DNA from 4 places in the Streptomyces sp. DT224 genome. Region 1 is predicted to be linked to each of the others. Evidence: riboswitches for the same ligand, from Rfam matches in the RefSeq annotation. Region 1 holds a riboswitch; each other region holds the start of a gene.
The links. Region 1 has a riboswitch for cobalamin ahead of ACLQ2N_RS11675 (ABC transporter substrate-binding protein). Riboswitches for the same ligand answer to the same signal wherever they lie in the genome.
Positions count from the first base shown of each region.

Region 2: it holds a riboswitch for cobalamin, as region 1 does, so the genes downstream of both, ACLQ2N_RS29010 (CbtB domain-containing protein) here and ACLQ2N_RS11675 (ABC transporter substrate-binding protein) in region 1, are expected to answer to the same signal.
Region 3: it holds a riboswitch for cobalamin, as region 1 does, so the genes downstream of both, ACLQ2N_RS18510 (cobalamin biosynthesis protein) here and ACLQ2N_RS11675 (ABC transporter substrate-binding protein) in region 1, are expected to answer to the same signal.
Region 4: it holds a riboswitch for cobalamin, as region 1 does, so the genes downstream of both, ACLQ2N_RS00825 (ribonucleoside-diphosphate reductase subunit alpha) here and ACLQ2N_RS11675 (ABC transporter substrate-binding protein) in region 1, are expected to answer to the same signal.

Region 1 is NZ_JBNCLI010000004.1:299,391-306,610, forward strand. It holds gene ACLQ2N_RS11660 (acyl-CoA dehydrogenase) at 1-1,584, shown strand, start outside; gene ACLQ2N_RS11665 (acyl carrier protein) at 1,829-2,071, shown strand; gene ACLQ2N_RS11670 (beta-ketoacyl-[acyl-carrier-protein] synthase family protein) at 2,068-3,291, shown strand; cobalamin riboswitch at 3,345-3,501, shown strand; gene ACLQ2N_RS11675 (ABC transporter substrate-binding protein) at 3,578-4,618, shown strand; gene ACLQ2N_RS11680 (FecCD family ABC transporter permease) at 4,615-5,697, shown strand; gene ACLQ2N_RS11685 (ABC transporter ATP-binding protein) at 5,694-6,473, shown strand; gene ACLQ2N_RS11690 (PRC and DUF2382 domain-containing protein) at 6,560-7,220, opposite strand, start outside.
Region 2 is NZ_JBNCLI010000012.1:212,549-219,768, forward strand. It holds gene ACLQ2N_RS28985 (LacI family DNA-binding transcriptional regulator) at 1-570, shown strand, start outside; gene ACLQ2N_RS28990 (hypothetical protein) at 825-1,154, shown strand; gene trxA (thioredoxin) at 1,180-1,569, opposite strand; gene ACLQ2N_RS29000 (dihydrolipoyl dehydrogenase family protein) at 1,689-3,125, shown strand; gene ACLQ2N_RS29005 (histidine phosphatase family protein) at 3,082-3,699, opposite strand; adenosylcobalamin (AdoCbl) riboswitch at 3,824-3,915, shown strand; gene ACLQ2N_RS29010 (CbtB domain-containing protein) at 3,961-4,176, shown strand; gene ACLQ2N_RS29015 (CbtA family protein) at 4,209-4,988, shown strand; gene ACLQ2N_RS29020 (GNAT family N-acetyltransferase) at 5,054-5,548, opposite strand; gene ACLQ2N_RS29025 (tetratricopeptide repeat protein) at 5,615-5,962, opposite strand; gene ACLQ2N_RS29030 (pirin family protein) at 6,084-7,049, shown strand.
Region 3 is NZ_JBNCLI010000007.1:47,216-54,435, reverse strand. It holds gene ACLQ2N_RS18520 (putative cobaltochelatase) at 1-298, opposite strand, end outside; gene ACLQ2N_RS18515 (cobyric acid synthase) at 295-1,848, opposite strand; gene ACLQ2N_RS18510 (cobalamin biosynthesis protein) at 1,845-2,834, opposite strand; cobalamin riboswitch at 2,958-3,083, opposite strand; gene ACLQ2N_RS18505 (hypothetical protein) at 3,229-3,462, opposite strand; gene ACLQ2N_RS18500 (inorganic phosphate transporter) at 3,495-4,766, opposite strand; gene ACLQ2N_RS18495 (class II aldolase/adducin family protein) at 4,910-5,590, shown strand; gene ACLQ2N_RS18490 (alpha/beta hydrolase) at 5,660-6,787, shown strand; gene ACLQ2N_RS18485 (hypothetical protein) at 6,971-7,220, shown strand, end outside.
Region 4 is NZ_JBNCLI010000001.1:175,831-183,050, reverse strand. It holds gene ACLQ2N_RS00845 (extracellular solute-binding protein) at 1-1,164, opposite strand, end outside; gene ACLQ2N_RS00840 (GntR family transcriptional regulator) at 1,446-2,216, shown strand; gene ACLQ2N_RS00835 (DUF3311 domain-containing protein) at 2,455-2,709, shown strand; gene mctP (monocarboxylate uptake permease MctP) at 2,706-4,322, shown strand; cobalamin riboswitch at 4,388-4,512, shown strand; gene ACLQ2N_RS00825 (ribonucleoside-diphosphate reductase subunit alpha) at 4,656-7,067, shown strand; gene ACLQ2N_RS00820 (ribonucleotide-diphosphate reductase subunit beta) at 7,067-7,220, shown strand, end outside.

The DNA of each region.
Region 1 (7,220 bases):
GAGTGGCTGGCCCCCATCGACCCGGCGCTCGCCACCATCGCGGGCATCCACTACAACCTCTTCCTCGGCAGCCTCCTCGACCACATCGCCGACAGCCCCCGCGACCTGTCGGACTTCCTGACGCTGCGGCGTACCGGAACCTTCCTGTGTACGGAGGTGGCACACGGCAACGACGCCGCCGCCGTCGAGACGACCGCCGTCTACGATGCCGAACGCGACGGGTTCGTGCTGCACACCCCGCACTGCGGGGCGCAGAAGTTCATGCCCAACACCGGGCGGCCCGGCGGCCCCAAGTCGGGGCTCGTCGCCGCGCGGCTGCTGGCCGGCGGGGCCGACCGGGGAGTGTTCCTGCTGCTGGTGCCGCTCACCGGCGCCGACGGACCGCTGCCCGGCGTACGGGTGCGCAGGCTCCCGGCGCGCATGGGCAGCCCCGTCGACCACAGCCTGACCTCGTTCGACCACGTCTTCGTGGGGCGCGAGGCGCTGCTGACGGGCCCGCAGGGGCGGATCGACGGCGACGGGGTTTTCCGCAGTGCCGTCGAGGGCCGCAGACGCCGCTTCCTCGCCTCCATCGCCCGCGTCGTCACCGGCAGGATCTCCATGAGCGCCAGCGCCGTCGGCTCGGCGCGCGCCACGCTGGCCGTCGCGGTGCGGTACGGCGGCCACCGCCACGTCTCCGCGGGGCGCGGGGCTCGGCTGCCGGTGCTCGCGTACCGCACCCATCACGGGCCGCTCGCCGAGGCCATGGCCACGGTCTTCGCCATGAGCCTGCTGCACCGCCGTGTCCTGGACCGCTGGGAGGCGGCCGCGGCGGGGCCGGAGGCCGGGCGGGAGGCGGCCGAGCGGCTGGTGGACATCGCCAAGGGCTGGATCACCTGGCAGGCCAGGGACGTGATCGTGGAGTCCCGGGAGCGCTGCGGCGCCCAGGGCCTCCTGGAGAACAACGGGATGGCCGCGCTCGTCACCGGAGTCGAGGGCGCCATCACCGCCGAGGGCGACAACCTCGCCGTCCACGCCAGGGCCGCCGCCGCCCTGCTCGCCGACCGCACGCCGTACGAGCCGGCCGCCCCGGCGCACGGCGACCTCACCGACCTCCGGTTCCTGGTCCGGCTCCTGGGCCGCGCCGAGGAGCTGTGGTTCGCGCGCGCCGGGGCCCGGGCGGCCCGGACGGCGCACGGCGACCCGCTGGGCCGGTGGAACGCCGCGGCGGGGCCCGCGCTGCGCGGGGTCGAGGCGCACGCCTGCCGGCAGGCGGCCGAGGCGTACGCGGAGGCGGTCGAGGCGCTGCCCCCCGGGGCGGACCGGGACCGGCTCGGCGAGCTGGCCCGGCTCTTCGCCCTGCGCCGGGTGGCGCGCGACAGCGGGGACCTCCTCGCGGCCGGGTATCTGAGCACCGGTCAGGCCGAGGCGCTGACGGACCACATCGAACGGCTCATCGACGCGGTGGCCCCCCACCTTCCGGAACTCGCCGACTCCTTCGCCTTCCCCGACGAGATGCTGGCCGACTGGCCGATCACGGGCGCCGGTTACGCCGACGCGTACGACGATCCGGAGGCCCACTGGCACGCGGAGGCGAGGCGATGAGGGGCACACGGGCGTGCCGTGCGGAACGCGCCCTGCAGGGGCTCGGGGCGGGGGCCGTCCTCCTCGCCTACTGGACGACCGTCGCCCTGTTCGCGCGGTGGACCGGGGCGTCCCGGCCGGGCGTAGGCGAATCGGTTCGCCGCAAGGCGTAACCGGAGCGGCGCTGTTCAGTTGTTCCGGCGTCGGGGCCGTGCGCGCCGGCGCCGGACACCCCACGCGGGTGAGCACGAGGAAAGGAAGAACCATGAGCACGATCCACCCCCGCATCACCGACGTACTCAGCCGTACCTTCAGGGTGCCCGTGGCCGAGATCCTTCCGGACTCCACGATGGACAGCCTGGACATGGACTCCCTGGCGGCCGCCGAGTTCGCCGTCGTCCTCCGGGAGACCACCGGGGTCGAGCTGGACACCGGCATCCTGACCCGGGGGACCACCCTCGCCGAGCTCACGGAGCACCTCGACACGGCGGCGGGCGTCGCCCGATGAGGACACCGGCCATCGCCGTCACGGGTCTCGGCATGATCACCCCGGTCGGCAACGACACGGAATCCACCTGGGACGGGGTGTGCGCCGCGGTGAGCCCGGCCCGCACCGTCCCCGCGCTCGCCGGGTGCGCGATCGACTTCGCCTGCATGGTCGACGGCATCGACCTGGACGCCGAGATCGGCCGCCGTACGGCCTTCCGGATGGGCCGGTACGTCAAGTTCGCGGTCCTGGCCGCACGGGAGGCCGTCGCCGACGCCGGGCTCGACCCGTCCGGCTGGGACGGCAGCCGGGTCGCGGTCGTCGTCGGCACCAGCAGCGGCGGCTCCGCGCACCTCACCGACCAGGCGCTGGTCCTCGAGCGGAGGGGGCCGGAGGCGATCTCGCCGGCCGGTGTCCTGCTGACCATCCCCAACATGCCCGCCGCCGAGATCGCGATCGAGATGCGGGCCACCGGCCCCAGCATGGCCCCCTGCACCGCCTGTTCGTCGGGCGTCACCGCACTGTCCGTCGCCCGCGACCTGCTGGTGACCGGGCAGTGCGACGTGGCCGTCGCGGGGGCGACCGAGTCGACCGTCTTCCCGGTCGCCATGACCGGCTTCGCCCGCTCAGGAGCGGCCGCCCGCGCGGACGGCGACCTGTCCCGGCTCAGCCGGCCCTTCGCCGCCGACCGCGCCGGACTCGTCATGGGCGAGGGTGCCGCCGTCATGGTGCTGGAACGCGCCGCCGACGCGGAGGCCAGAGGCGTCGAACCCCGGGCCCTGCTCGCCGGCACCGGAGCCACCACGGACGCCCACCACCCCACCAGCCCGCACCCCGACGGGCGGGTCGCCCGGGCCGCCGTCGAGGCCGCGCTGCGGAACGCGGGCTGGCGGGCGGAGGAGGTGGAGCACGTCAACGCGCACGGCACCGCGACCGTGCGCAATGACGCCGCCGAGGCCGCGCTGATCAGCCGGATGTACCCGCACCGGCCGCCCGTCACCGCCCCCAAGGGGGTGCTCGGGCACTGCATGGGCGCGGCCGGGGCGATCGAGGCGGGGCTGACGATCCTCACCCTCCAGCGCGGGGTCGTTCCGCCGGTCGCGAACCTGGACGCCCCCGCGCCCGGGTTCGACATCGACTGCGTCACCAAGGTGCCGCTGGTGCGGCCCGTCCACCGGGCCGTCAGCCACTCCTTCGGCTTCGGCGGGCACAACGCGGTGGTGGCCCTGCAACGCCCCTGAGCCCCCGGGGGCGGCGCTGAACCGCGTGGGACGCCCGTGGTAGCGTCCCCGGAGCCAGTCGAACTCCACGTAGGGGTCAGGGAATCCGGTGCGAATCCGGAACTGACGCGCAGCGGTGAGGGGGACGGGCGGGGCCACGGCCACTGGAAGACCACCGTCTCCCGGGAAGGCGTCCCGTCCGAGCGAACCCGAGTCCGAAGACCTGCTGGCGACCGCCGTCCGGGACCGGGCGGCGGACACCGTACAGCGGGTCCCGCGCATGGGCCCAGAGACGCCGAGGTACCCCGTGCCGCCGATATCCGGCCCCGCCCGTTCCGCCGCCCTGCTCACCGCCGCGCTCCTGCTGCTGACGGCCTGCGGGGGAAGCCCGCCCGAAGCGGCCGGAGGCAAGGGCACGGCGGACGGCTATCCGGTCACCCTCAAGAACTGCGGGCGCACCGTCACCGTGCGGGCCGCGCCGCGCCGCGCGGTCTCCGTCGACCAGGGCACGACGGAGATCCTGCTCTCGCTCGGCCTCGCCGACCGGATCGCCGCCACCGCCACCTGGACCGACCCGGTGATGAAGGGCCTGGAGAAGGCCAACACGGGCGTGCAGCGGCTCACCGACAACCGGCCCTCCTCCGAGAAGGTCCTCGACCAGGAGCCCGACTTCGTCGCCGCCGACTTCGAGTCGACCCTCGCCAAGGGCGGCGTCGCCCCGCGCGAACAGTTCGAGGAGCTGGGCGTCCCCACCTACGTCGCGCCCGCCGACTGCACGGCCAAGGACAACACCAAGGACGGCGACGGCGTCCGCACCGGCGCCCTCACCATGGACAGCGTCTACGGCGAAGTACGCGACCTGGCCCGGGTGTTCGGCGTGCCCGAGCGTGGCGAGAAGCTGGTCGCGCGGCTCCGCGCCCGGATCCGCGAGGCCGCCGACGGCGTCGACGGATCCGGTACCTCCGTCCTGTACTGGTTCGCCAACTCCGAGTCCCCCTATCTGGCGGGCTGCTGCGGGGCGCCGGGCATCATCACCCGGGAGCTCGGCCTGAAGAACGTCTTCGACGACACGCACGAGGAATGGCCGCAGATCAACTGGGAGACCGTCGCCGACCGCGACCCGGACGTGCTGGTCATCGGCGACCTCACCCGCACGTCGCAGACCGCGGAGAGCGCCGCCGGGAAGATCGCCTTCCTGGAGTCCAACCCCGTCACGAAGAAGATGGACGCCGTACGCCACAAGCGCTACGTCCTGCTCAGCGGCCAGGCCATGAACCCGACCATCCGCACGGTCGAGGGCGTGGAGCTGGTGGCCGCCGGGCTGCGGGCGTCCGGGCTCGCGGGGTGACGGCCACCGACCGGCTCACCGCACCGCGCGAGAAGGCGACGGAGACCACCGGGTCCGTCCGCCCCCGCCGCCTGCGCGGCGGCCTCCTGTGGACCGGCGGCGTTCTGCTGCTCGCGCTGTCCGTCGCGGTCGCCGTCACCATCGGGCCGGCCCGGATCTCCGTCGTGGACGTCTGGTCCGCCGTCGCCGCGCACCTCGGCATCGGCGAGGCCCGGCTCAGTCCGATCCGCGACGGCATCATCTGGAACCTGCGTATGCCGCGCACCCTGCTCGCCGCCGTCTGCGGGGCGGGTCTCGCGGTCTGCGGGACCGTCATGCAGTCCCTGCTGCGCAACCCGCTCGCCGACCCGTTCGTCCTCGGCGTCTCCTCCGGCGCGTCCACGGGAGCGGTCCTGGTCGTCGTGCTCGGTGCCGGCGGGGGCGCGGTGTCGCTGCCGGCCGGGGCGTTCATCGGGGCGCTCTGCTCGTTCGCGCTGGTGATGCTGCTCAGCCATACCCTGGGCGGCTCCACCGACCGGGTCGTGCTGGCCGGGGTCGCCGCGATGCAGCTGTTCTCGGCACTGACCTCGTTCGTCGTCATGACGGCCGCCGACGCCGAGCAGACCCGGGGCGTGCTGTTCTGGCTGCTCGGCTCGCTCGGCGGGGTGGGCTGGACCGATGTGTGGATCTGCTCCGCCGTTCTCGCCGGCAGCCTGCTGGTCTGCCTGGGCCACGCCCGTACGCTCGACGCCTTCGCCTTCGGGCAGGACGCGGCCGCCGCCCTCGGGGTGAACGTCGCACGCGTCCGCACCGTCCTGCTCTGCACGACCGCGCTGCTGACCGCCGCGCTCGTCAGCTCGGCCGGGGCCATCGGATTCGTCGGGCTGGTCTTGCCGCACGCCGCCCGCGCCCTCACCGGCTCGGGCCACCGCAGGCTGCTGCCGGTCACCGCGCTCGCCGGAGCCGTCTTCCTGGTCTGGGTCGACACGCTCGCCCGGACCGTCCTCGACCCGCAGGAGGTCCCGGTGGGCGTCGTCACCGCCCTCATCGGCGTGCCCGCCTTCGTCGCCGTCCTCTACCGCACCGGGCGGCCCGCGTGACCGGGACGGCCGCGGAGGGCCTGCGGGCCGCAGGAGTCAGCCGCGAGGCGGGCGGCCGCGTCCTGCTGGACGGTGTGACGCTGGCCCCGGAACCGGGCACGACGGTGGGCCTGATCGGCCCCAACGGCTCCGGCAAGTCCACGCTGCTGCGCATCCTCGCCGGGGTCCTCGCCCCGCACGCGGGCGTCGTCACGCTGGACGGCGACCCCCTCACGGCCGTCGGCCGCCGCGCCGTGGCCCGGCGCGTCGCGGTCGTCGACCAGCACGCCGTCACCCAGGACGAGCTGAGCGTCCTGGACGTCGTACGCCTGGGCCGCATCCCGCACCGGCGTGCCTGGTCGGCGCCGACGGACGCGGACGCGGCGGCGGTGGACGAGGCCCTGGAACGCACCGGGCTCACCGGCCGGCGCGATCAGTCCTGGCACACGCTCTCCGGCGGGGAGCGCCAGCGCGTCCAGATCGCCCGCGCGCTCGCCCAGCGACCGCGTGAACTCCTGCTGGACGAACCGACCAACCACCTGGACATCCAGCACCAGCTGGAACTGCTCTCCCTGGTCGCCTCGCTCCCGCTGACCGCCGTCGTCGCCCTGCACGACCTCAACCTGGCCGCCATGTTCTGCGACCGGATCGTGGTGCTCAGCGGCGGACGGGCGGTCGCGGGCGGGCCCCCCGCGCAGGTCATCACGGAGGAGCTGATCGAGGACGTCTACCGGGTGCGGTCCGTCGTGACACCGGACGGCCCGCAGGGGCGGCCCTCGGTGCGCTTCCTGCCCTGACGGTCCCGGGCACACGAGAGGGCGGACCCGCGGGGCGGGTCCGCCCTCCGCATGTCGTGCGGTACGGCCGGCATGCCGGCGAGAGGTCAGCGGTGGCGTCCTCGGCCGAGGTCGCCGCCGGTGTCCTTGCCGCCCATGTCCTTGCCGCCCTTGGTGGTGCCGTCCGCGTAGTCGATCTGCTCCTTGCGCAGTTCGGCGGAGACCTCCTTCTGCTCCGTCACCCTCTCGGTTTCCATCCGGACGCGCTCGACCGGGACGGTCTCCTTGCGCATCGTGGCGCGTTCCGCGTGCAGGGTGACCTCCACGTCCTGCTCCGTCAGATCGCCCGCTCGCGCGGCCGTCCTGTCGCCCGGCTGCAGCGGCTCACGGACCACCCGTACCTCCTCGTGCGAGACCGGCACGCTGCGCGTGACGTTCTCGGTGACGACGTACTTGTGGAGGCGGGCCCTGCCGCTCTCGTACTCCTCGGTGCCGATGTGCAGCTGCTCCTCGGAGCGGATCATCTCCTCCTTGCCGCCCAGGCCGGCCCCGGACCGCTGGGCACCCGCGCCGGCTCCGGCCAGCGGACGCCCCGCGGCGGTACCCGCGTCGGTGTCCCGGTGCCTGCCGGTGCCGGCCGTCTGCGTGCGGTCCGTGCCGGAGGTGCCTGCCGCACCCATGGCCCCGGCCCCGGCGCCTGCTCCGGCCGCCGCGCCGGTACCGGCCGCGCCCATGGTGCCGGTGCCCGTGGTGGTCGGGGAGCCGGTC
Region 2 (7,220 bases), on a different contig from region 1:
GGAGCCAAGGCGGTCATCACCCTGGGCCCCCACCCGGTGGAGGGCGCGCACGCCCTGATCATGGATCAGCGGGAGGTCGGCGGCTGCGCGGTGCGCCATCTGCTGGAACGCGGCAGGCGCCGCATCGGCGTGGTGATGCCCGAGGACCCCGCCACCGCGCTCTTCGCCGCCCCGCGCCTGGCCGGCGCCCGGGAGGCCGCGCTGAACGGCGGCGCCCACGTCGAGGTGCTGCCGCTGCGCTACGAGGAGGAGTCGGCCGCGTCGGTGGCCGCCCGCTGGCCCGCGCTCGGCCTGGACGCCGTCTTCGCGTACGACGACACGTACGCGATGCTCCTGATGCGGGCGCTCCAGGACGCCGGCATCGCGATACCCGCCGAGGCCGCCGTGGTGGGCGCCGACGACTCGATGCTCGGGCGGCTGCTGCGGCCGAGGCTCAGCAGCGTACGGATGGAGCTGGCGACCGCCCAGCCGCTGGCCGACCTGGTGGACCGCCTTGTCCGCCACCCGAGGACTCCGCCCGAGCGGCACGACCTGCTGCGCGCCCGCACCGTACGACGGGAATCCAGCTGAGCCGGACCGACGACCTGCGCGGCGCACCGCCCGTGCCCAGGGCCTGTCCGGCGGATCTTCGTGGGCCCACGACGCCTGGCACGCATTCTCGCCGCACGCCCGAATCATCCAAGTACATCCAGTACAAGGATGATCCGGGCGCACGCCGAGGAGTGGGGTCTCCCCTGTTCGAGCGAAGCCGAGAACGTGGGGATGCACCAGATGCCGCGTGCTGATCCGCGAAGATCCGCCGGACAGGCCCTAGCGTCTTGGCCATGAGCGATCCGCAGAGCTACGAAATCCTCATCGTCCCCGAGTTCACCGACGACAAGGCCCCCGCGACCGGAGAAGGCGCGACGGGGGCCAGCGTCAGGGGCGCCGCGGCCAAGGGCTCCGACGGCGGGGGACCGGGCGCCGCCATCCGGTCGGCCGTGGTCACCGCCACGGGTGAGACGGGCGAGACCGGCTATCCCCGGTACGCGGGGGACGGCATGGTGGCGGACATCGACCCGAGGACCAAAGCCGTCGAGGGCCTCCTCGTCGACGGGTCGGAACTCCCGTACGGGCTCTCGGCCCGGGTCGCGGAGCGCGCGGCCGACACCTGAGGCAGCCCCGCGGGGGCAGGCGGTGCTACTGCTGCTGCCCCTCCGCCTCGCCCTTCTGCTGCTCGGCCTCGACGGCCTTGCGCACCTCGTCCATGTCCAGCTTCCTGGCCTGGCCGATCACGTCCTCCAGAGCCGCCTCCGGCAGTGCGCCGGGCTGCGCGAAGACCGCCACGTTGTCCCGCACGATCATCAGCGTGGGGATCGACCGGATCTCGAAGGCCGCCGCCAGCTCCTGCTGCGCCTCCGTGTCGACCTTCGCGAAGACCAGGTCCGTGTGGCGCTCGGACGCCGCGTCGTACACCGGGGCGAACTGCCGGCACGGGCCGCACCAGGAAGCCCAGAAGTCGATCAGGACGAACTCGTTGTCGCTGACGACCTGGTCGAAGTTTTCCTTGGTGAGCTCTACGGTGCTCATGCGTTGCTCCCTCTTCCTGTGCCCGTATGAGACGTGTCCGGGTCAACGGTGCCCGATCTCGTGCTATTCCGTGCCTGCCCATGTGGCCGACGCCCACACCCCCCGCCAGAATGAGCCGCATGACACATGGAGCGGAGCCCGTCGAGTACGACGTCGTGGTCATCGGAGCAGGTCCGGTGGGTGAGAACGTGGCGGACCGGGCCCGGGCCGCCGGGCTGACCACCGCGGTGGTCGAGTCGGAGCTGATCGGCGGTGAGTGCTCCTACTGGGCGTGCATGCCGAGCAAGGCGCTCCTGCGACCCGTGGTCGCCCGCGCCGACGCCCGCCGCGTCCCCGGCCTGAGCGGCGCCGTCCAGGGACCGCTGGACGCCGCCGCCGTCCTCGCCCACCGCGACGAGTACGCCTCGCACTGGAAGGACGACGGGCAGGTCGCCTGGCTCGACGGGATCGGGGCCGACATCTTCCGCGGCCACGGCCGGCTGACCGGCGTCAAGCAGGTCACCGTCACCGCGCCCGACGGCACGGAGCACCGGCTCACCGCCCGGCACGCCGTCGCCGTCTGCACGGGCAGCAGGGCCGTGGTCCCCGGCCTGCCCGGCATCGAGGAAGCCCGCCCCTGGACCAGCCGCGAGGCGACGAGCGCCAAGGCGGTCCCCGGCCGGCTCGTCGTGGTGGGCGGGGGAGTCGTCGGCGTCGAGATGGCCACCGTGTGGAACGCGCTCGGCGCGGAGGTCACCATGCTCGTGCGCGGCCAGGGGCTGCTGCCCCGGATGGAGCCGTTCGCCGGCGAGCTGGTCGCCGAGGCGCTCACCGGGGCCGGCGCGGACATCCGTACCGGAGTCTCGGCCACCGCCGTACGCCGCCCGGACGGCGAAGGACCGGTCACCGTGGAACTCGACAACGGCGAGAGCGTCGAGGCCGACGAGGTCCTCTTCGCCACCGGTCGCGCCCCGCGCACCGACGGCCTGGGCCTGGAGACGGTCGGCCTGGAACCCGGCTCCTGGCTCACCGTCGACGACACCTGCCGGGTCGAGGGCACGGACTGGCTCTACGCGGCCGGCGACGTCAACCACCGCGCGCTCCTGACCCACCAGGGCAAGTACCAGGCACGCATCACGGGCGACGCGATCGGGGCCCGCGCGCAGGGCAGGCCACTGGACACCGCCCGCTGGGGCGCCCACGCGGCGACCGCCGACCACGGGGCTGTCCCGCAGGTCGTCTTCACCGACCCGGAGGCCGCCTCGGTGGGCCTCTCCCTGGCCGAGGCGGAACAGGCCGGCCACCGCGTCCGCGCCGTTGACTACGACCTCGCCTCCGTGGCCGGGTCGGGCCTGTACGCGGACGGCTACCGGGGCCGTGCCCGCATGGTGGTGGACCTCGACCGCGAAGTCCTGCTGGGTGTCACCTTCGTCGGCCCCGGCATCGGCGAACTGCTCCACTCGGCGACCATGGCGGTCGCGGGCGAGATCCCCGTCGACCGGTTGTGGCACGTGGTCCCCTCCTACCCGACGATCAGCGAGGTGTGGCTGAGGCTGCTGGAGACGTACCGGGGGTAGCCGGGCCCGGCGGGGCGAGCGGCCGCCCCACGCGCAGGTTCCAGCGCCCCGGCCGGCCGCTCAGCTCCGTCAGCGTGAGCGGGGCGACGTCGAGGCGCCAGAACGCCGGTGGCGGCAGCGCGAGCGCGTGGACCACGGTCGCACGCACCAAGGACGGTTCGGCGACGGCCAGCACCCGGCCGGCACCGCTCAGCGAGTCGAGCCAGGCCCCCGCCCGCGCGCACAGGCCGAGCAGCGACTCGCCGCCGTGCGGGGCGGCCGAGGGGTCGGCCAGCCAGGCGGCCACTTCCGCCGGCTCGCGCGTGCTCACCTCGTCCAGCCGGGCACCCGTCCAGCGGCCCAACTCCCAATCACGAAGCGCGGGTTCGCCCATCGAGCGCAGGCCCAGTGCCGCCGCCGTACGGGCGCACCGCTGGGACGGGCCGTGCACCGCCCGGTCCGCGTCCGGGACGTGTGGTGCGGCCAGTCGTGCCGTACGCACACCCGACACGTCGAGCGTGGCGTCACCGGCGAACCGGGCCTCACGCAACGCCGCGTTCATTGCCGGTGAGATCAGCATCACCCGTACCGTCATACCCGCCCTCAACTCCCGGAACACAGGCCCCGCGGCCCAGCACACCATGGCATCCGGGTCCCACCGGCCGCTTGCAGGGGGCATGGCGGAGCCCGGTGCCCAGGCGGTATGGTCGCGACGACATGACGAGGGTGTGACGGAAGTCCGGTGAGAATCCGGCACGGTCGCGCCACTGTGTACCCGCGCACGCGGGAAGTCAGACCCAGCACCCTCGTCTCAGGCACCACGAACGGGACGCGTGTTCCCACAGGAGGTTCTGCCATGGCACAGAGTGCTGCCCCCGCAACCGGCGCACCCGCCATCACCCCCATCTCCCTGAAGGCCATTGCTCCTTGGGCGGTCTTCTTCGGCATCCTCATGCTGGTCCTGCTCTACTTCGTCGGCGCCGAACAGGGGGCCACGGCCCTCATCTCGGGCGAAGGCGTCCACGAGTGGGTCCACGACGGCCGTCACCTGCTCGGTTTCCCCTGCCACTGACCGCCCCACCGGCTGATCCAGGGGAATCCCTCATGAACTCCATATCTGTCAGAGCCCTGTTGATCCGCGGCATGCTCGCCGGACTGGCCGCGGGGGCGCTCGCGCTGCTCGTCGCCTACTTCCTCGGCGAGTCCAGGGTCGACGCGGCCATCGCCATCGAAGAGGCCGCGCACAGCGCCCACGGCCACCACCACGGCGCCGGCGAGGAACTCGTCAGCAGGGGCGTGCAGTCCACCGCCGGCCTGGCCACCGGGGTGCTCGTCTTCGGCGTCGCGGCCGGCGGCATCGCCGCGCTCGTCTTCTGCTATGCGCTGGGCAGGATGGGCCGGTTCGGCCCCAGGGTCACGGCCGCGCTGATCTCGGGCGCCGCGCTGCTCAGCGTGTACGTCGTGCCGTTCCTGAAGTACCCGGCCAACCCGCCGGCCGTCGGCAACCCCGACACCATCGGCGAACGCACCGCGCTGTTCTTCCTGATGGTCGCCCTCAGCGTGCTGCTCGCGGTCGCCGCCGTCATCGCCGGCAGGCGGCTGGCACGCCGCCTGGGCAACTGGAACGCGACGGTCGCGGCGGCGGCCGGCTACGTCCTGCTGATCGCCCTCGCCTATGTGTTCCTGCCCTCGTTCAACGAGGTCGGCACGGACTTCCCGGCCACGCTGCTGTGGCAGTTCCGGCTGGCCACGCTCGCGGTGCAGGCCACGCTGTGGACCGCGTTCGGCCTGCTCTTCGGCCACCTCACCGAACGGCTGCTGGTGCCGAGGGCCGACGCGCTCGCGGACGGCCGGACGAACCGGACGGCCGCCGCCGTGGGCTGACGGCCGCCGTGGACGAGGCGACGGGCGGAGCCCGCCGGGTGGGTCACCGGCAGGCTCCGCCCGTCCTACGCCGCCCACTCGACCAGGTAGTACGTGAGCGAGGCGTCCTCGCCCACGAGGCGCATCCCGGCCGCCGCCATGACCCGCTGCGAGGGGATGTTGCCCGTGTCGGCGTCCCCGCGCACCCGGGCGACGCCCTGTCCCCGCGCGAACCGGAGCAGCGCCCGCAGCGCCTCGGAGGCATAGCCCCGTCCGCGCGCCGACTCCACGAGCCCGTACCCGATCGTGACGCCGCCCCGCTCGTCCGGCGCCCCGTGGAAGCCGATGCCGCCGATGACCACACCATCGGCCCGGAGCCGTATCTCGTACGAGCAGAACGGGGTGGGGTCGCCGGTGTCCGCGCAGGTCGTGAGGAAGCGCGAGGCGGCGCCCCGCTCGCCGGGGGAGGGGTAGCCGGGAGCCCAGCGCGCCCCGGCCGGCGGCGAACCCGCGGCGACGTGCTCGGCGTCGGCGGGGCTCATGGGGTGCAGGAACAGGCGCGGCGTCTCAAGGTCGTTCATGGTCCTGTGGAGTATCACGTGGCCGCCGTTCCCGGCACCTGGAATATGGCGGGTGCCGGGACGCGCTCACGCCGGCCCGAGGTCACCGGACAGCGCTGCCGCCAGCCGCAGCTGTGTGTCCGCCTCGGCCTGCCGCCCCTGGCGCTCCAGGGTCCGGCCGAGCATCAGGCGGGCGTAGTGCTCCACCGGATCGCGCTCCAGAACCGCGCGAAGCTCCGTCTCGGCCCGCCCGAGGCTCGCCGAGTGGTAGTAGGCGCGGGCCAGCAGCAGCCGGGGCGCGACCTGCTCCGGGACCTCCGCGACGAGGCCGTCCAGGATGCGTGCCGCGGTCGTGTACTCCTTCGCGTCGAAGAAGAATCCCGCGCGCTCCCAGCGCTCGGCGGCGGTTCCGAACTCGTAGTAGCTGTCGCTCATGTCGTCTCCTCGGCCGGGCGGGTGTCCGATCCGCACAACACCGATAGGTGGTTTAACATTCCACTAATCATCCGGCGTGGGTGCCACCCGCCCCCGCCCGCAGCGGAATAGGTTGAGCGCCATGAGCAATCTCGATCGCCAGGCCGTCCCCACCGTCTGCGGGGGCCGGGGTTTCGTCGTCGCGGAGCCCGTACGCGAACTGCTGGCCCCGCGCACGGTGCGGCTCGGCGAGTCCACCGAGGTCCGCAGGCTGCTGCCCAACCTGGGCCGCCGGATGGTCGGTGCCTGGGCCTTCGTGGACCACTACGGCCCCGACGACATCGCCGACGAACCCGGGATGCAGGTGCCGCCGCACCCCCACATGGGCCTCCAGACCGTCAGCTGGCTGCACGAGGGCGAGGTCCTGCACCGCGACAGCCTCGGCAGCCTCCAGACGATCCGCCCGCGCGAACTCGGCCTCATGACCTCCGGCCGCGCGATCAGCCACTCCGAGGAGAGCCCCAAGCCGCACGCCGCCCTGCTCCACGGTGCCCAGCTCTGGGTGGCGCTCCCGGACGCGCACCGCTTCGCGGATCCCCACTTCCAGCACCACAGCGACCTGCCCGCGGTCACCGCCCCCGGCCTCACGGCCACGGTGATCCTGGGCGACCTCGACGGCGCCACCTCGCCCGGCACCGCGTACACCCCGATCGTGGGCGCCGACCTCTCGCTGACCCGAGGCGCGCGGGCCCGGCTCCCCCTGGACCCCGACTTCGAGTACGCCGTGCTCTCGATGTCCGGCGAGGCCGAGGTCGACGGCGTCCCGGTCCTCCCCGGCTCCATGCTCTACCTCGGCTGCGGCCGCACCGAGCTCCCGCTCCGCGCGGAGTCCGACGCGGGCCTGATGCTCCTGGGCGGCGAACCGTTCGAGGAGGAGCTGATCATGTGGTGGAACTTCGTGGGCAGGACCCAGGACGAGATCGCCCGGGCCCGGGAGGACTGGATGGGCGGCGACCGGTTCGGGGCCGTACACGGCTACGACGGGCCGCCCATTCCGGCGCCGGCGCTGCCGGACGTGGGACTGAAGCCGCGGGGGCGGGTGCGCTGAGCTGCGATTCCTCCGAGGGCTGTCGCAGCCTTCCCGGGGCGCGTCCGCGGATCAAGGCGTACAAGCTTGCCGAGACCGCCACTCGGGGGCGTGGGACTTCCGTGAGCACCGCCGCCGTGCGCCGGCTGGCGTGGGAGGGCAATCCCTGGGCCATGGGCCCGCGACCGCAGT
Region 3 (7,220 bases), on a different contig from region 1:
AGGCGCCGACCGGCAGCTCCACGGTCCGCGCCGCCCGCGACACGCCGGAGACGTCCTCGTGCGGGCCGTCCGGACACGCCGGATCGGGCGCGGCGGGGTCGCACGAGAAGCGGCACCCCGGCACGACGGGGACCTCCGGCATCAGCGCGGCCAGCGCGCGTACGGCGGTCGACTTGGCGGTGCCCTTCTCGCCGCGGACCAGGACCCCGCCCACGGCCGGGCTGACCGCGTTGAGCAGCAGCCCGAGCCGCAGGTCGTCCTGGCCGACGATGGCGGTGAAGGGGTAAGGCGTACTCACAGGGCCTCCTTGACGGGGGTGGCGGGCGCTCCCGGCGGGATGAACGGCAGACCGGACGGCGCGCCCGACTCGATGAGCCGCCACAGCGCGTCGGTGTCCGCGTGTTCCTCGATCAGGTCGCCGAGGCGGTCGAGCTGTTCCTCGCGCAGGCCGGCGAAGCAGGTGTCGGGCGCGGGCACGAAGCGGCGGCCGGTGAGCCGGGCGACCTCGGCCAGGAAGAGGCGGCGGAAGGCGTCGCTCTCCAGCGAACCGTGCCAGTGGGTGCCCCAGACGGCACCGGACCGGCAGCCGTCCAGCGGGGTGCCCCGGCCGTCCGTCAGGAACGGCTCCCCGCCGCCCACTTCGGCGACGCCGTGATGGATCTCGTACCCCTCGACGGGCGCGCCGAGCGCCTGGCCGGACGGCCGGGCGAGGGTCTTCTCGCGGTCGAAGCGGACGCGCACGGGCAGCAGGCCGAGCGCGTCGACCCGCCCGGCGCGCGACTCGACCTCGTCCTCGATGTGCTCCCCGAGGATCTGGTAGCCGCCGCAGATGCCGAGCACCGGCCGGCCCTCGGCGGCGCGCCGCCGCAGCGCGTCGGCGAGCCCGCGTTCGCGCAGCCAGGCGAGCGCCTTCACGGTGCCCCGGGTGCCCGGCACGATGACGAGGTCGGCGTCGGCCAGCTCCTCGGCCCGGTCCACGAACCGCACGACGACGCCCGGTTCGGCGGCCAGCGCGTCCACGTCCGTGAAGTTCGACATCAGCGGGATGGCGCACACGGCGACGCGCAGGACGTCCTCGCCGTGCGGCGGGGCGACCGCCGACTCGCGTACGGTGCCGCGCAGCGACACCCGCAGGCCGTCCTCCTCGTCGATGCCGAGCCCGTGAGCGAAGGGCAGCACCCCGTATGCGGGACGGCCCGTCAGGTCGCGCAGCATGTCCAGGCCCGGTTCCAGCAGCGAGACGTCGCCCCGGAACTTGTTGACCAGATACCCCGCGATCAGCTCCTGGTCCTCGGGCGCGAGCAGCGCGGTCGTGCCGAAGAAGGAGGCGAAGACCCCGCCCCGGTCGATGTCCCCGACCACCACGACCGGAAAGCGCGCGGCCCGGGCGATGCCCATGTTCACGATGTCCGTACGCCGCAGGTTGATCTCGGCGGGTGAGCCGGCGCCCTCGCAGATCACCGCGTCGTACGTGCTCCGCAGCTGCTCCAGGCAGTCCGTGACGGTGGACAGCAGCTGTTCCTGCCGTCCGCCGTGGTAGCCGCGGGCGCTCATCTCGCCGACCGGCCGCCCCATCAGGACGACCTGGCTGGAGCGGTCGCCGCCGGGCTTGAGCAGCACCGGGTTCATCAGGGCGGTCGGTTCGACGCGGGCGGCCTGGGCCTGCATCGCCTGGGCCCGGCCGATCTCGGCGCCCTCGCGGGTGACGAAGGAGTTCAGTGACATGTTCTGCGCCTTGAACGGGGCGACCTTCACCCCCCGGCGCACCAGCCAGCGGCAGATGCCCGCCGTGACGACGCTCTTGCCCGCGTCCGACGTGGTTCCGGCGACCAGCAGTCCGCCGCTCATATCGTTCTCCGTCCTTGAGGTCTCCCGGTCCGTCCCGCGATCCGGCGCGCGACCGCCCCCGCGCCCAGCCGGGCGGCCACGCCGACGCCGAGGGCGAGCACGCCCACCCGGCGCGAGAGCCGCACGGCGCGCTCGATGTCCCCGGTCTCCACGGCACGGCCCGCCTCCCCGTTGAGCACGGGCCGGTGCTCGACGCGCCCCCCGTACGCGAGGGTCCCGCCCAGCCGTACGCCGAGCGCCCCGGCGAACGCCGCCTCCACGGGCCCCGCATTGGGACTCGGGTGCTTCGCGGCATCGGCCCGCCAGGCCCGTACCGCCTCCCGGGGGCGGCCGCCGGAGGCCACGGCGAGCAGGGCGGTGAGCCGGGCTCCGGGCCAGCCGGCGAGGTCGTCCAGCCGGGCGGATGCCCAGCCGTACCGCAGGTAACGGGGCGACTTGTGGCCGACCATCGCGTCGAGCGTGTTGGCGGCGCGGAAGCCGACGAGCCCGGGGACCCCGGCGAGGGCGCCCCAGACGAGGGCGCCGACCACGGCGTCCGAGGTGTTCTCGGCGACGGACTCCACCACGGCACGCGCGATCCCGGGGCCGTCCAGCGCCTGTGGGTCGCGCCCGCACAGGTGGGGCAGCCGCTCCCGGGCCGACTCGATGTCGCCGGCGGCGAGCGCCCCGCCGATGGCCCGGGCCTCGCGCCCCAGCGACGTACCGCCGACGACGAACCAGGTGGCGGCGGCGGTCAGGGCCACGGAGGCGACGGGACGGCGGCGCAGGGCGCGGGCGGCGAGCGCGGCGCTCCCGGCGGCGCCCCCCGCGCAGATCAGGGTGTGCAGGGCGCCCCGGCCGCGATGGTCGCGCCAGAGCCGGTCCTCGACGGCCGCGGCGGCCCGCCCGAAGGCGGCGACCGGGTGCCCCCTGCGGGGGTCACCGAGCAGCAGGTCGGCGATCAGGCCGGCGGTGGCGCCGTACGCGTAGATGCGATCGGCACGCACGGTTCAGCCGACCGCACCCGAGGCTGCCGACAGAGGGCGTGGGGAGAAGGTCGCACGGCAGCCGGGCATGGCGGTATGTCCTCACTCAGGGTCCGCGCCCTGGTTCGACGTGACGGCGACGAGAGTCTCCTGGCTTCCGGATCGGCGGGACCCCGGTCTTCCAGCCCGCTCGCGCGGGCCGTGACGTGCGGTGGGGGACCGCTCCCCGGTGACAGTGGCGGGACCGCGCCGGATTCGCACCGGCTTCCTCTGCTGTCGCCGTAATGGCTCCGGCAGTCCACCACGCCCCGCGAACGCCCGTCAACTCGCCGTTGACCTGCGGCGGCACGGTGGGGGCGGACGCACATCGGGCCGGACGCGCACGAGGTGCGTCCGGCCCGGGGGAGGCGGTGCGTCAGGCGACGATCAGATAGATCCCGTACGCGACCGCCGCCGCGCACAGCCCGAAGCAGACGTACGCCCCGGCGCGCGCCAGCAGGAGCGAGGAGCCCGCCGGACCGCCCCCGGCAGCCGGCTCCGGCTGCTTGGAGAGGCCGACGATGCCGAGCGTGAAGAGGCCCACCAGGGCGACGGTGGTGACGAGGGAGACGCCGAAGACGGTGCCCAGAGCTGCCCAGTCGATGTTCATACGGGGTGTCCTTACCGGAGTACCGGGGTCTGTCAGACCGTGGCGGGTCGGGCCGGATCGGCGGCGACGGGACCGGCGGGCGCCGGAATGGTGGCGGCGAGGTCGTGCGCCTGGGCCGCGGTGGGCGGCGGGCTCACGGCCGCGATGGCCTGGGTGACGACACCCGCGGGCTCGGCCGGGGCGGCGTCCTCGGTGCCGGGCGCGACATCGCCGTGGCCGACGGGCGTGCGGCGCGAGAGCACCCAGATCGCCCCGGAACCGGCGACCAGGAGGGCCGCGACGACCACGACGCCCCAGGTGCCCTGCTTCGTCAGGAACTCCGCACCCGCGCCGACCAGACCGGCCGCCGGCAGGGTCAGGCCCCAGGCGACGAACATCCGGGTGGCGGTGGACCAGCGGACCACACCCCCGGCCCGGCCGAGGCCCGCGCCCATCACGGCCCCGGAGCAGGACTGCGTGGTGGAGAGGGAGAAGCCGAGGTGCGAGGAGGCCAGGATGACGGTGGCCGCGCTGGTCTGGGCGGCGAAGCCCTGCGGGGGCTTCAGTTCGGTCAGGCCGCTGCCCATGGTGCGGATGATGCGCCAGCCGCCGAGGTACGTGCCGAGCGCGATGGCCAGGCCGGCGCTGACGATGACCCAGACCGGCGGGTTGGAGCCGGGGGAGAGGACGCCGCCGGTGACCAGGGCGAGAGTGATGATGCCCATGGTCTTCTGCGCGTCGTTGGTGCCGTGGGCGAGCGAGACGAGCCCGGCCGAGGCGATCTGGCCGGCCCGGTAGCCCTTGGCGGTGGCCTTCTCCTGGGCGTCGTTCCGGATCTTCCCGCCGATCCGGTACGTGAGCCGGGTGGCCAGGAGCGCGGCCACGCCGGCCACGATCGGGGCGGCGACGGCGGGCAGCAGCACCTTGGTGACGACGGTGCCCCCGTTGACCGACGACCAGCCGGCGGACATCACCGCGGCGCCGATGAGGCCGCCGAACAGTGCGTGGGAGGAGCTGGACGGGAGCCCGACCAGCCAGGTCAGAAGATTCCACAGGATGGCGCCGACGAGCGCCGCGAAGATGACCTCGGTTCTGAGGCCGTCCTCGTTGACGATCCCGCCGGAGATCGTCTTGGCGACCTCCACGGACAGGAACGCGCCGACCAGATTCAGAACGGCGGACATCGCGACCGCCGTCTTGGGTTTGAGTGCGCCGGTCGAGATGGTCGTGGCCATCGCGTTGGCGGTGTCGTGGAAACCGTTCGTGAAATCGAACACTAGAGCTGTCACGATCACTATCGCGAGCAGCAGCGTGATGTGTTCCATTTACCCAGGCAATCGTTCGACGTCATTGGCACGTGGAACGTAGGCAACTTGAGTGAACGGAAGATGAACTGAGCAGGACGCTGCGGTGACCCCCGGAGCGGTGGCCGGGCGGCGCCCGGGGCGGGGCCGGAAAGGATCTTCGTATGAGTGACCGAGAGCACGACGCGATCGCCCGGGGATGGGAGGCGGTCGTCGCCGCGGCGCGCCGCACGGCGGCCGAGGGCCTGGTCGTCGGAACCTCCGGAAACGTCTCGCTGCGGATCGGCGACACGGTGCTGGTCACCCCCAGCGCAGTGGCGTACGACCAGCTGGGCCCCGAGGACCTGACCGGCGTCGATCCGGAAGGCAACCAGACCTTCGGGACACTCGCTCCCACCAGCGAACTTCCCCTCCACCTCGCCGTCTACCGGAACACTGACGCGAAGGCCGTCGTGCACACCCACGCGGTCCACGCCACGGCCGTCTCCACCCTGGTCACGGAGGTCCCCCCGGTCCACTACGCCGCCGCGATGCTCGGCGGCACGGTCCGCGTCGCCCCCTACGCCCGGTACGGCACCCCCGAACTGGCCGCGAACATGCTCACCGCCCTGCGCGACCGCACCGGCTGCCTGCTCGCCAACCACGGCACCGTCACGTACGGCGCCACCCTCGACGAGGCGTACGACCGCACCGCCCAGCTCGAATGGCTCTGCCACGTCTGGCTCACCGCGAGCGCCGTACCCGGCCGTACCCCGGCCCTGCTCTCGGAGGACCAGCTGGGCGAGGTCCGGGAGGCGCTCAAGGGGTACGGGCAACAAGGCCGAGGCGGCGCCGGACGGCGTTGAAGCGACACGGGCGGTACCGGACGGCCCTGCCCACTGGCATCGCGCCGCCCCGGCCACGACACTGTGGGGGTGCGCCCGGTTACCGCGACGGCAGCGGCCGTCACCACACTCATCGGCGCCGGCGCGGCAGCGGTCGCGGCCGGCCGGTTCGCGGGCGACGTCGCCCTCAGGACGCCGCCCGGACGACCGCTCCCCGCCGACCGCGAACTCACCGTCCACGCGACGGCCGCCGGGCAGGTCACCCTGACCCGGTCCCTCACCTCGCTGCGCCCCGGCACGTACGGGCTGGCCGGCAAGGACGTCCACGCCGTCGTCGGCCCCGTGCTCGACCGCGCCCACCAGGCCGCCGACACCGTCGTGCGCCGGCTGGAACGCGTCGACCACGGCGTCCTCGCCCCCGGCGACAAGGTCCGGCTCACGCCCCAGGTGTACAGCGGCGACCCCGGCAGCGCGCTCGGCCTGGCCTTCCGGGAGGTGCGGATCCCCGGCGAGCTGGGCGAACTGCCCGCCTGGCACGTCCCGGCGCCCCGCCGCACCTGGGTCATCACCGTGCACGGCATCGGCGCCACCCGCGAGCACCCCCTCAACCTCCTGGAGTTCCTGCACGGCCGGCAGCTGCCCGTGCTCGACCTCGCCTACCGCGGCGACCCGGGCGCCCCCCGCTCCCCGGACGGGCTCGGCCACCTCGGCGAGTCCGAGTGGCGCGACCTGGACGCGGCGATCCGCTTCGCCGTTCGCAACGGCGCCGAGCAGGTCATCCTGTACGGCTGGTCCACCGGCGCGTCCATGGCGCTGCACGCCTGCGCGGGCTCCGCGCTCCGCGACAGGATCACCGGCCTCGTCCTCGACTCGCCCGTCCTGGACTGGACCGACACCCTGCGCGGCCTCGCCGCGGCACGCGGGGTCCCCGGCGCGCTGCTGCCCCTGGCCGTGCGCGCCGCCCAGGGGCAGACCGGACTGCACGGCACCGGACTCCTGGACACCTCGGTCCCGGTGACCCTGCACGTCCCCACGCTCGTCTTCCACGGTCCCGACGACACCCTGGCCCCCTGGATCCACTCCCGCCGGCTCGCCGCCGCCCGCCCCGACCTCGTCTCCCTGCACACCGTGGACCGCGCTCCGCATGCGGCGATGTGGAACGCCGACCCGGCCCACTACGAGGAGACCCTGCGCCGCTTCCTCACGCCCCTGATGTGAGGTGATGCGCCGGTTCGGCCGATTGGTCCCGGCCGGTGCGCGCCCCGTCAACGCCGGTGACCCGGGTTCCGTTTGGGCTTTCGGGCCGTCAGGGGCAAGACTGCTCCCGTGACGTCCCGTACCCCGCGCGACTCCAGGCTGCGTCTTGTCCGCCCGCGACCCCTCGCCACCGCCCGAAGGGCCGTGACCACTCGGCGCACCAGGCCCGCGCCGCGCCCGCCCGAGGGCACCCCGCCCCGGGCGGAGCTGGCCCGCCAGGCCAGGACGGTCCTCGCCGACGCCGTACGGATCGCCCGCTGGGCGGCCGACGGGGCGGCCCCCGGCACCACACCCCCGGCCACCCTCGAACACGCCGCCGCCGCGCTGGACATCTCCCCGGAGCGAGTGCGCTCCGGCTGGGACCGGGCCCGGCTGGCCGGACTGGTCGAACTCC
Region 4 (7,220 bases), on a different contig from region 1:
CGCGATCGGCGTGAACCAGGCGTCCGGCACCGCGTTGGCGATGGCGGCCGTCTCGGGCTTGGCCTTCAGCGGCTCAAGCTGCTTCTCGTTGTTCGGGAGGATGTTCTTCGACGCGAGGACGTCCATGGACTTCGCGTTGGTGAAGAGGGAGATCCACTCCTGGCCGAGGTCCTGGACCTTGGACTTGGAGATGGTGGCGAGGTCGGAGCCGCCGATGAAGGACGGGAGCGCCTTGCCGTTCGGGCCGGGCATACCGGCCGTGGCGATCTTGCCGTCGAGCTTCGGGTTGCCGTTGTCACCCGTGGTGACGCTGCCGGCCTCCCACGCCTGGCCGTAGATGACCGCGGCCTTCTCGTTGGCCATGACGTTGGCGTGGTCCTGCTCGTCCTTCGTCTGGTCGGCCTTGTTGTACTTCTTGACCAGGTCGACGAAGTGCTGGATGCCCTTCTGCGCCTCGGGGGTGGAGAGGGTGGCCTTCCACTCCTTCGAGCCCTCGTCGTACTTGGCGATCTGGCCGCCCTCGGCTGCGACGTAGGACATCGCGGCGTACCAGTAACGGCCCGGGTAGTACAGGGACGAGGCGCGCTTGTCCTTCTTCGCGAGCTGGGCCTGGACCTTGTCCATGGCCTTGAGGAAGTCGTCCTCGGTCTGCGGAAGGACGTCGCTGCCGGTGCCGGCCTTCAGCATGTCCTTGTTGTAGACCGCCAGGCGGGCGGAGGCGTAGTAAGGAACGCAGTAGATCTTGCCCTCGTAGGAGCAGGTGTCCTTCAGACCCTTGATCCAGGTGTCCGAGTTCTCGTACTTCGAGGTGTCGATCTCGCCGAGCGCGCCGTTGAGGATGTACTGCATGGTCTCGGTGTTGCCGAGTTCGACAACGTCCGGGAACTTGTCGCCACCGAGGGAGGTGTCGAGCTTCTTGACCTTGTCCGCCCAGCCCTGGTACTGGATCTTGACGTTGACGTTCGGGTACTTCTTCTTGAACTGGGCGTTGACGTCCTTGACCAGTTCGGGCCAGGTCGACTGGGCCTCGCCCATGAGCCAGACAGTCAGGTCTTCCTTGCGGTCCTTCGGGTCCTTCGAGGACGTCTTGTCGTCCGAACCACACGCCGCGATGGAAACCAACATGCCCGCGACGCCGATCGCCGCGATGAGCTTGCGCTTCACGCCACCCTCCTCAGGGATGCTGCAACCCCCTCCCCACCGCGCGAAAACGTCGACGAGTACCTCTGGGGCTGGGACCTGGTCTTTAATGGTTTAGACCAGTACCGGGAGCTTGGCCTAGACCTTTAGGGGTGTCAAGGGTGTATAAGAAGTGCACTCGCGTCCGTTATACGACCGACACCTGAGGGAGGGCGACGAGCCGTGACCGGACCGTGCCACCATGTGAGCCGCGACAGACGGAGGAGCCGGTGACGGCAGCAACGCAGCAGTCGGGAAGGCGGGCCATGGGCGCCGACGGGGGCAGTTCGGAGAACGAGACGGGTGCGGGCGCCGGGACGCGCACCGCGCGCGTACCGAAGTACTACCGGCTGAAGCGCCACCTCCTCGACATGACGGACACCATGCCGCCGGGCACCCCCGTGCCCCCGGAACGGACCCTGGCCGCCGAGTTCGACACCTCGCGCACCACCGTGCGCCAGGCGCTCCAGGAACTGGTCGTCGAGGGCCGGCTGGAACGCATCCAGGGCAAGGGCACCTTCGTCGCCAAGCCGAAGGTCTCCCAGGCCCTGCAACTCACCTCGTACACCGAGGACATGCGCGCCCAGGGGCTCGAACCGACCTCGCAGCTCCTGGACATCGGCTACGTCACCGCCGACGACACGCTCGCCGGGCTGCTCGACATCAGCGCCGGCGGCCGGGTCCTGCGCATCGAGCGCCTGCGCCTGGCGAGCGGTGAGCCGATGGCCATCGAGACCACGCACCTCTCCGCCAAGCGCTTTCCCGCACTGCGCCGTTCACTGGTCAAGTACACCTCGCTCTACACCGCGCTCTCCGAGGTGTACGACGTCCGGCTGGCCGAGGCCGAGGAGACCATCGAGACCTCCCTGGCCACCCCGCGCGAGGCCGGGCTGCTCGGCACCGACGTGGGCCTGCCGATGCTGATGCTCTCCCGGCACTCGCTGGACGAGCGGGGCGAGCCGGTCGAGTGGGTGCGCTCCGTCTACCGCGGCGACCGCTACAAGTTCGTGGCCCGCCTGAAGCGGCCGCTGGACTGACCCCTCGTACGCACGTGCCCCGAACGGCCCCCGGACCCGCCTCCGGGGGCCGTTCGGCGCTCCCCGGCAGGGCTCGGCCCGGACCAGCCCTCGGACGTTTGCCGCCATTGGGGCCATCCGACCGGTCCGTGAAGACCGTTGCCGGACCGCAATGCGGACGGGGGGTGACGGTGGCCTGGTCCCTCGCCTAGATTTCCTGCGCATTACAGGTGATCAGCGAGGGGACGGAGTCGCCGCCATGCCGGAAGAACCAGAAGGAAAGCCACCCACCGTCACACCGATGCGGGTGGTCATCGCCCTGTGCCTCATCGCGCCGTTCGTGGCGATGCTCTGGGTGAGTTCGTACGCGAAGATCGACCCGACCTTCATCGGCATCCCGTTCTTCTACTGGTACCAGATGCTCTGGGTACTGATCTCCACCGCGCTCACGATGATCGCGTACAAGCTGTGGCAGCGTGACCAGCGCGCCCGCAAGGGGGGTGCGTCCGCATGAAGGACGGTGTGAACGGCATCGCGCTCGGCGTCTTCATCTTCTTCTTCCTGGCCGTCACGGTCATGGGCTTCCTGGCCGCCCGCTGGCGCAGGGCCGAGAACGAGGCCACCCTGGACGAATGGGGCCTGGGCGGACGGTCGTTCGGCACCTGGGTCACCTGGTTCCTGCTCGGCGGCGACCTCTACACCGCGTACACCTTCGTCGCCGTGCCCGCGGCGATCTACGCGGCCGGCGCGTCCGGCTTCTTCGCGGTGCCGTACACCATCCTGGTGTACCCGCTGATCTTCACGTTCCTGCCCCGCCTGTGGTCGGTCTCGCACAAGCACGGGTACGTCACCACCTCGGACTTCGTCCGCGGCCGGTTCGGCTCGAAGGGTCTTTCGCTGGCCGTCGCGGTCACCGGCATCCTCGCCACCATGCCGTACATCGCGCTCCAACTCGTCGGCATCCAGGCGGTGCTGGACGTGATGGGCGTCGGCGGCGGCGAGAACACCAACTGGTTCGTCAAGGACCTGCCGCTGCTGATCGCGTTCGCGGTGCTCGCCGCGTACACCTACTCCTCGGGACTGCGGGCGCCCGCGCTGATCGCGTTCGTCAAGGACGGGCTGATCTACCTGGTCATCGCCGTGGCGATCATCTACATCCCGATCAAGCTGGGCGGCTTCGACGACATCTTCGCCTCCGCCCAGGACAAGTTCACCAAGGCGGGCGCGGGCGGTCTCGCGCCCGCTGCGGCCGGCCAGTGGGGTTACGCCACGCTGGCGCTCGGGTCCGCGCTCGCGCTGTTCATGTACCCGCACTCGATCACGGCGACGCTCTCCAGCCGCAGTCGTGAGGTGATCCGCCGCAACACCACCATCCTGCCGCTGTACTCGCTGATGCTGGGCCTGCTCGCGCTGCTCGGCTTCATGGCGATCGCCGCCGGCGTGAAGGTGGACAACGGCCAGCTCGCCATCCCGCAGCTGTTCGAGAACATGTTCCCCGACTGGTTCGCGGGGGTGGCGTTCGCCGCGATCGGCATCGGCGCCCTGGTGCCGGCCGCGATCATGTCCATCGCCGCGGCGAACCTGTTCACGCGCAACATCTACAAGGACTTCCTGAAGCCGGACGCGACGCCCGAGCAGGAGACCAAGGTCTCCAAGCTGGTCTCGCTGCTGGTCAAGGTCGGCGCGCTCGCCTTCGTCCTCACCATGGACAAGACCGTCGCGATCAACTTCCAGCTGCTGGGCGGGATCTGGATCCTCCAGACGATGCCGGCGCTGGTGGGCGGACTGTTCACCCGGTGGTTCCACCGCTGGGCGCTGATCGCCGGCTGGGCGGCCGGCATGATCTACGGGACGGCTGCCGCGTACGGGGTCGCCAGCCCGACGCAGAAGCACTTCGGCGGGTCCTCCAAGGAGATCCCGGGCCTCGGCGAGATCGGCTACATCGGCCTCACCGCCTTCGTGCTGAACGTCGTGGTCGTCGTCGTCCTCACCTTCGTCCTGAACGCCGTGAAGGCGCCCGTAGGCACCGACGAGACCTCCCCGGGCGACTACACCGGGGACGTGGGCGACCCGGGTGTCCAGGAGAAGCTGCCGCCGGCCACGGCGGGGGCGCCGGGCGGTCACTGACCGCACACCTTTACCGCACGCGACACAACATGTGGGGGCCGTCCGGCAGGGCGGCCCCCACATGTATGCTCATGCTCGCTGTCGCCGCAGGGGAATCCGGTGTGAATCCGGAACTGTCCCGCAACGGTGTATGCGGTGCGCGTTCGCGCATCCGTGGAGTCCGAGGACCTGCCGACAGCGCATCCGGCTCGACCGAACCGGATGCCCTGACGTCCGGGCCTCGTGGGATGGGCCGGTGGACGCCGCACGGAGTGCCGCCCCGCCCGGGCCCCCTCCTGCCCGGCTGCCCCCGCGCTCCCCGCCGGACCGGAGCCGAGCGAGGGAGAGCACCACGTGACCATCGCGCCAGCCGATCCGGCCTCAGCGCCGAAGACGGCCGAGTCCGAAGCCACCGGACCCGCGAGCGACGGACCGGGCACCGCACTGCTGCGGACCCTGACCGACCTCACCGCCGATCTGCCCGACACCGACCCCGGACGCGTCGCCGCCGCCGCCCTGCGCGGCCGCAACGCCCGGTCGGACGAGGCCGAGCTGCGCTCGCTGGCCACCGAGGCCGCGGCGGGCCTCATCGCCGAGGACCCCGCCTACTCCCGGCTCGCCGCCCGCCTGCTCACCCGGACCATCGCGGACGAGGCCGCGGGCCAGGGCGCCACCTCGTTCTCCGCGTCCGTCGCCGTGGGCCACCGCGAGGGCCTGATCGCGGACCGGACCGCCGAGTTCGTGACGCTGCACGCGGGGGCGCTGGACGCCCTGGTCGAGCGGTCCCTCGCCGACGGGGCCGACGACCGCTTCGGCTACTTCGGACTGCGCACCCTGCACAGCCGCTACCTGCTGCGCCACCCGATCACCCGCCAGGTCATCGAGACCCCCCAGCACTTCATGCTCCGGGTCGCCTCCGGGCTCGCCGAGGACACCTCCGGGCGCGCGCTGGACGAGGTCGCCGCGCTGTACGGGCTGATGAGCCGGCTGGACTACCTGCCGTCCTCGCCGACGCTCTTCAACTCCGGCACCCGCCACCCGCAGATGTCGTCCTGCTACCTGCTCGACTCGCCGCTGGACGAGCTGGACTCGATCTACGACCGCTACCACCAGGTGGCCCGCCTCTCGAAGCACGCGGGCGGCATCGGCCTCTCGTACTCCCGCGTCCGCGCCCGGGGCTCCCTGATCCGGGGCACCAACGGGCACTCCAACGGCATCGTGCCGTTCCTCAAGACGCTCGACGCCTCCGTCGCGGCCGTGAACCAGGGCGGCCGGCGCAAGGGCGCCGCCGCGGTCTACCTGGAGACCTGGCACGCGGACATCGAGGAGTTCCTGGAGCTCCGCGACAACACGGGCGAGGACCAGCGGCGCACGCACAACCTGAACCTGGCGCACTGGATCCCGGACGAGTTCATGCGCCGCGTGGACGCGGACACCGCCTGGTCGCTGTTCTCCCCGGCCGACGTGCCCGAGCTCGTGGACCTGTGGGGCGACGCGTTCGACGCCGCGTACCGGGCGGCCGAGGCGAAGGGCCTGGCCCGCAAGACCATGCCGGCCCGCGAGCTGTACGGCCGGATGATGCGGACCCTGGCGCAGACCGGCCAGGGCTGGATGACGTTCAAGGACGCCTCCAACCGCACGGCGAACCAGACCGCCGAGCCGGGCAGGGTGGTGCACTCCTCGAACCTGTGCACCGAGATCCTGGAGGTCACCGACGACGGCGAGACGGCCGTCTGCAACCTCGGCTCGGTCAACCTCGGCGCGTTCGTCAAGGGCTCCTCGATGGACTGGGAGCGGCTGGACGCCACCGTGCGGACCGCGGTGACCTTCCTCGACCGGGTCGTGGACATCAACTTCTACCCGACCGAGCAGGCCGGCCGGTCCAACGCCCGCTGGCGGCCGGTGGGCCTGGGCGCCATGGGTCTCCAGGACGTCTTCTTCCAGCTGCGGCTGCCCTTCGACTCGCCCGAGGCCCGGGCGCTCTCGACCCGGATCTCCGAGCGCGTCATGCTCGCCGCCTACGAGGCGTCCTGCGACCTCGCGGAGCGGTCGGGCCCGCTGCCCGCCTGGTCGGAGACCCGGGCCGCGCGCGGGGTGCTGCACCCGGACCACTACGCCGTGGAGCTGAACTGGCCGGAGCGCTGGGAGGCGCTGCGGGCCCGGATCGCGAAGACCGGGATGCGCAACTCGCTGCTCCTGGCGATCGCCCCGACCGCGACGATCGCCTCGATCGCGGGGGTCTACGAGTGCATCGAGCCCCAGGTCTCCAACCTCTTCAAGCGGGAGACCCTGAGCGGTGAGTTCCTCCAGGTCAACGGATATCTGGTGGACGAGCTGAAGCGGCTCGGCGTGTGGGACGCGCGGACGCGTGAGGCGCTGCGGGAGTCGAACGGCTCGGTGCAGGGCTTCGCCTGGGTCCCGGCGGACGTGCGGGCGCTGTACCGCACGGCGTGGGAGATCCCGCAGCGCGGCCTGATCGACATGGCGGCGGCCCGTACGCCCTTCCTCGACCAGAGCCAGTCGCTCAACCTGTTCCTGGAGACGCCGACCATCGGCAAGCTCTCCTCGATGTACGCGTACGCCTGGAAGCAGGGCCTGAAGACGACGTACTACCTGCGGTCGCGTCCGGCGACCCGGATCGCCCGTGCCGCGTCCGGGGCCGCGTCGACCGCCGCCCCCATCCCCGTACAGCAGGCGCAGGCTCCCGACGCGGACGCGATCGCCTGTTCCCTGGAGAACCCCGAGTCCTGCGAGGCATGCCAGTAATGAGCACCACCCCCACCGAGAAGAACCTGCTGGACCCGGGCTTCGAGCTCACCCTGCGGCCCATGCGCTACCCGGACTTCTACGAGCGCTACCGGGACGCGATCAAGAACACCTGGCACGTGGAGGAGGTCGACCTCCACTCGGACGTGGCGG